2 regions of the Rummeliibacillus sp. GQ308 genome follow, and region 2 is predicted to be linked to the other one. Evidence: riboswitches for the same ligand, from Rfam matches in the RefSeq annotation. Region 2 holds a riboswitch; the other holds the start of a gene.

Region 1 (3,202 bases), on a different contig from region 2:
TCTTATTTAAAGAAGGTGCCATTTCCAGGATAATCCAATGCATGCGAAGCCATTTTATAAAGAACGGACTTATCGGATGTGGTCAAATTGTAGTAATGCTTGCGGATGTGTTGTTCCACTTACTCGTCCATTTCTTGTATAGTTGTAAAAGATGTATAAGGTGCTAAATATTCAAAACGTGCCATGTTTTCTCCTTCTTTCAGCTTTTATAAAGTAAATAGAAGAAAGTAGAGAAAAGGGGACAAAAAATAAAAAATATTTTTGTTTACAATATAAAGAAGAATGTACAACAATTTGTTGTACACTCCTCAATTTAATGTGTGAGATGCGAATTTATTTTACATAAGATGATAATCTGAATGGGATGAGATGGTATTTGAATGAATGGGTTGACATTGTTTATCCATTTTTTTAATGTTTTGTGCAAGAGCGTTATCACGACCACGTATTTTATTAGATACTGCTTTAATTCTTACAAAATCATTCACTACATATTGAATGCGATTAGATAATGCTTCTACAGTAGCAACTATTTTTGTTTTCGCTAGAGCATCTTGTTTGCCGTGCTGTTTACCGCTCTTTTGTTATTGTGTATCTCACACATTAGTATTCTATGAAGTAAACGGTTTTTGATCTGTACTCATGTCCGTGATTCTTAAAATACTTTGAATTGGTTTACCACTATTACAGAAAAAAACTCGCCGATTGCGGCGAGTTTTTCTTTTTTAATTCAAGCATGTTATTCAATAGTATGTTTCATGGCATTATACATATTGGCTACGTGCTCATCTGACTTATCTCGTGGCATGCGGAGTCGTTCAACGGAAGAGCCGTACCCTATTTCTTGTTTGCCTTCTTGTAAGCCTTTGAAAATGCCATCTGCAAATTCGTCTAATGGCTCTCCATTTGTATGCAGTCCGGCTCCGCCTAGGTCTGTGTTGACTGCTGGAGGGGCAACTTCAATCACTTCTACACCTGTTTCGGCAAGCTGGTGACGCAAGCTCATCGTAAAGGAGTGGAATGCTGCTTTTGTAGCTGAATAGATTGGCGCGATAACCATCGGGGTAAAAGCTAACCCAGATGTAATGTTAATAAAAGTGGCTTCTTCTTTTTTAGCGAAATAGGGTGCAAAAAGCATCGTTATATGGAATGGCGCTTCAATGTTGGTCGTAATTTCTTGATTGAAATAAGCCCAATCGTTCTTTGCATCTGCTTTTAATATGTTAAAACGTTGTTGCATTCCTGCGTTGTTCACTAACACATTCACTTCGGGATAGTTTTCTGTTACCCATTCGAATAGGGAAATGCGCTCAGATTCACTGCTTACATCGCTTTGATGAATGATCAGCTCTGGAAATTTTTCTTTTGCCTGCTGAAGAACATTTTCTCTCCGTCCTGTAACGATCACTTTGTTTCCTGCTTTTAAAAATCTTTCTGCAAAAGCTAAGCCAATTCCAGAACTTCCGCCTGTGATAAGGATTGTATTTCCTGAAAGTTTCAATGTTATTCCTCTTTTCTAATAGCATGTGGTTCTGATAAAAATACAGGATGCTGTACTGACAATTTTTCAGTAGCCCATGGTAGTATATCCTAATACTACCCACTAACTATAGGGATTAACATCGTTCAAATGCTTAGAAATAATAATAAACCTCCTTTTCTTATTAACTTAGTTAGGATTAATGGCATAATCTATTGACAATGGTTCATATTATGGGTAATATTCATTTTAAGTTGAAATTCCAAAAATCAAATAATTCGATCTATCCAGAGAGGTGGAGGGACATGGCCCTTTGAAACCTCAGCAACAGGTTCTGCTAATGTAGTAGAATACTGTGCTAATTCCATCAGGCATATAGCTTGGAAGATAGGAGAAGACAAACTTGTTTTGTTAGAAGTCTCTTTCCCTATCTCGGGAGGAGACTTTTTTATTTGTATATATAGCAGGAGGAAAAGGAGTGGAGAAATGAAGTACGGTTTTTGGTTGCCTATTTTTGGTGGTTGGTTGAGAAATGTAAAGGAAGAAAATATGCCACCCACGTATGAGTATGCGAAAACAATCATTCAATCAGCAGAAAAGTGGGGATATGATACAACATTAATCGCAGAACTATATTTAAATGATATTAAAGGCACTGACAAAGATTCGTTAGAGGCATGGTCTACGGCGGCAGCTTTGGCAGCAGTAACAGAAAAAATTGAGATCATGGCAGCCGTTCGCCCCGTATTTCATAATCCTGCTGTAACTGCGAAAATGGCGGCAACTATTGACCATATTAGCAAGGGGCGTTTCACATTAAATGTAGTTTCGGGTTGGTGGGCTGAAGAGGCGAAGCAATATGGCGGCGATTTTACTGAACATGACCAGCGCTATGATAGAACGGCAGAGTTTATTGAAATTTTGAAAGGCTTATGGACGGAAGATACATTTTCATATCAGGGGAAGTTTTATCAAATAGATCAGGCAAAGCTTTCGCCTAAACCAGTGCAACGTCCTCATCCGATTTTATATGCTGGCGGTGAAAGTGAAAAAGGCAAACAGATCATTTCATCATTGTGTGATGCTTATGTCATTCATGGTCATACAGTGGAGGAAGCGAAGGCTAAGATTTCTGATATGAAGACGCGTAGAGAAGAAGCTGGTCGTGAGCCCTTTAAAACCATTGGAATGGCAGCCTATGTGATTTGCCGTGATACGGAGGAAGAAGCGCAGGAAGAGTTAAAACGAATTACAACGGTGAGCAATCTAAGTGGATATGCAGGCTTTAAAGACTTTACATCTAAGTCAGAGCTTGAACATCAAATTCAGTTACAGGATTATTCAGTATCTAATCGCGGAATCCGACCGAATTTAGTTGGCACACCTGAGCACATTGCAAATCAAATTATAGCCTTTGAGGAAGCTGGAGTTGATTTACTATTATTACAATGTTCTCCACAGCTAGAGGAACTAGAACGCTTTTCGAAACAGGTTATGCCGAAAGTGGAAGAATTAAAGTCCATAATCATAGAAAACAAAAGCAGGGGGCAGGAATATCATGTCTAAAATATACGTAATTCATGAGAATAGTGAATGGACAGAACATCTATTTAAAAGATTAGAAGAGTTAGAACTTCCTTATGAAGATTGGAATCTTGTAAGAGGGACAGTTGATCTTACGTCTGTTCCACCTGAAGGGATTTTTTACAATCGCATGAGTGC
Region 2 (3,202 bases):
CAACGGCATTCTTTCTTGGGAACAAATATCATATTTTTCGTTAAGGATTTCTTGCAGCACTTGTGCCATTAACGAGTTGCTCCTGCTAAATCGCCTGCAACGGCTTCCCTTAAAGCACTTACTTTATCAAGCTGTTCCCATGGCAAATTTAAATCATGTCGCCCAAAGTGTCCATATGCTGCTACCTGTTTGAACTGAGGATTCCGAAGATTAAGCATATTGATAATTCCTCCAGGTGTTAAATCGAATGTCTTGCGAATAGCTTGCAGTAGTTGATCTTTGTCTACGGTTTCTGTTCCGAAGGTATCAATTGCGATACTTATTGGCTCACTAACCCCTATTGCATAAGAAAGTTGGATTTCACAACGTTTGGCAAATTTAGCAGCTACAATATTTTTAGCAACATAACGAGCTGCATAAGCTGCTGAGCGGTCTACTTTTGTACAATCTTTCCCTGAAAATGCGCCGCCTCCGTGTTTTGCTGCTCCTCCATAAGTATCAACAATAATCTTACGGCCGGTAAGACCTGCATCGCCATGTGGACCTCCAATAACGAAACGTCCTGTTGGATTAATTAATGTATTTATATCTTCATTCATTCCAAATGTGCGAATTGTTTCTTGTACAATCTGTTCGTTTATATAATTCTTGAATTCAGCCATATTTACATCTTCATCATGCTGAATAGAGAGTAATATTGTTTCTATTCTTGGTTTAGTCGGATTTGTATAGTCGATCGTCACTTGAGATTTCATATCTGGGCGTGCCCATTTAAAGTCTCCAATTTTTCTTAAGAAAGAAGCTTTTTTCATCAAGGTATGAGCGATTTCAATTGCAAGCGGCATATATGTTTCTGTTTCATCCGTTGCATAACCAAACATAATCCCTTGGTCTCCTGCTCCAATCTCCTTTAGATCACTTGAAGAATCGACACCCATTGCAATATCTGGTGATTGTGTATGAACAAGTACTTGAATGTTGCAAGTATGTCCGTCAATACCGAATTGTGCATCACTGTAACCAATCTCAAGTAATGTGTCACGAGCAATTCTCTCAATATCTAATATGGCAGAAGTTGTGATTTCTCCCCCGATAATAACCATATTTGTTGTCGTAAACACTTCACATGCAACTCTTGAAAATGGATCTTGAGCTAAAGCTGCATCTAATACAGCATCCGAGATTTGGTCTGCGATTTTATCGGGATGTCCTTCTGACACCGATTCCGAAGTAAATAAAATTTTTTCAGTCAATATAATCCTCTCCTACTAAAAAATGTAAATATTAGCATACAAAAAAGCTCTCCAACCATTAGAAGGAAAGCTTCGATTAATATCAACTGCTTATCCTCTTATCGTTCACAAAACTTTGTACATTTTGTGCTCAGGTTGAGCCCCATGAACTGATAAATATCAGTTTGGTTTGCCACCGTATCTTAGACCCCTCGTCTCAACGGTTTTTAATAAGAGCAACTTTATTTTGCTAAGGCTTATAGTAATTGAATTTTTTTTGACTGTCAATCTATTTTTAAAACTTTTTTTATTTTGTTGAATTAAAAATCTACTAAAAAAGCCCTCATTAATGATAAATAAAACCCCAAAACTCTTTTAACACTTAGAGTTTTGGGGTTCTCACGATAGAAAATTAGCGGTTCGGTACTCGAAGGACACGCATGGCATTTAACACAGCTAGCAATGTAACCCCAACGTCAGAGAATACTGCTTCCCACATAGTGGCAATGCCAAAGGCACCTAATAGCAGGAATATACCTTTCACACCTAATGCAAAGAGAATATTTTGCCACACAATCACTCGTGTCCGTTTTGCAATACCTATAGCTGCTGGTATCTTAGAAGGTTCATCGGTCATTATAACGATATCTGCTGCTTCAATCGCTGCATCTGATCCTAATCCTCCCATTGCCATTCCGACATCAGCACGAGCTAATACAGGTGTATCATTGATACCATCCCCAACAAAAATTAACTTTTCTTTAGGATTTTTCTGAGCATCAATTTTTTCGATTTCTTCTACTTTGTGTTGCGGCAATAATTCAGCATGCACCTCATCAAGCCCAAGTTTCTCGCCCACAGATTTCGCTACAGATGCTGCATCACCAGTCAGCATGATGGTCTTTTTTATGCCTAGTTCTTTTAAAGAACGAACTGCTTGAACAGAATCTTCTTTTAGTTCATCTGCTATAACAATATACCCAGCATAATTACGATTTAGGGCAATATGAACAATCGTTCCAATCTCACTAGGTTCCTTGAATGCTATGTTTTCTTTGTTCATGAGTTTTGCATTTCCAGCTAAAATTTCTTTCCCATCAACTGTTACAGCAGTACCGTGGCCTGAAATTTCATTGTACTCTTGTATCTTGTCAACGCTAAATTCTTTCCCATATGCATTTCGTATTGACTGTGCGATTGGGTGATTGGAATGAGTTTCAGCAAAAGCAGCATATTCCAATAGGTCTTCTTTCGAAATATTACCAGATGGGCAAATGGTCGTGACTTCAAATACGCCTTTGGTTAAGGTACCCGTCTTGTCCAACACAACATACTTCACATTATTTAAAGCTTCTAAATAGTTGCTTCCTTTGACCAAGATACCCATCTTAGATGCTGCTCCTATTCCCCCAAAGAATCCTAATGGAATAGAAACCACCAACGCACAAGGACAAGAGATAACTAAGAATACCAGCGCCCGATAAATCCAATCTGAAAAAGTTGCGCCATTTAACAATAGCGGTGGTATGAAAGCTAATGCAGCAGCTACAATAACGACAACCGGTGTGTAATAACGAGCAAATTTCGTAATAAAATTTTCGGTTGGTGCTTTTCGGCTGCTAGCATTTTGTACGAGATCTAGTATTTTAGAAACTGTCGACTCTCCAAATACCTTTGTTACCTCTACACTCAATAGCCCACTTTTATTGATAAACCCACTTAGTACATCAGAACCAGACTGCACCTCTCTTGGAACTGATTCACCTGTTAGCGCAGATGTGTCTACCATGGAGTTTCCTTCTATGACCTTTCCATCTAATGGAACCTTTTCGCCTGGTTTAATGACAATGATATCCCCAATCTTTACTTCATCAGGCGAAACTCTTTTTATTTCATTTCCGACTTTTATGTTGGCATAGTCTGGTCTGATATCCATCAAATCCCCAATGGATTTGCGAGAACGGTTTACA

The links. A riboswitch is a leader RNA that binds a small molecule or an ion and turns the genes downstream of it on or off. The one in region 2 is predicted to bind S-adenosylmethionine.
Region 1: linked by a shared signal. The riboswitch ahead of AC6CHJ_RS13105 (LLM class flavin-dependent oxidoreductase) and the one ahead of metK (methionine adenosyltransferase) in region 2 are both predicted to bind S-adenosylmethionine.

The regions. Positions count from the first base shown of each region.
Region 1 covers NZ_JCAXDQ010000003.1:156,230-159,431, reverse strand. The annotation lists gene AC6CHJ_RS13110 (SDR family oxidoreductase) at 740-1,501, opposite strand; SAM riboswitch class I at 1,761-1,874, shown strand; gene AC6CHJ_RS13105 (LLM class flavin-dependent oxidoreductase) at 1,967-3,046, shown strand; gene AC6CHJ_RS13100 (ATP-grasp domain-containing protein) at 3,039-3,202, shown strand, end outside.
Region 2 covers NZ_JCAXDQ010000001.1:1,439,375-1,442,576, reverse strand. The annotation lists gene AC6CHJ_RS07125 (aminotransferase class I/II-fold pyridoxal phosphate-dependent enzyme) at 1-69, opposite strand, end outside; gene metK (methionine adenosyltransferase) at 69-1,256, opposite strand; SAM riboswitch class I at 1,349-1,469, opposite strand; gene AC6CHJ_RS07115 (heavy metal translocating P-type ATPase) at 1,645-3,202, opposite strand, start outside.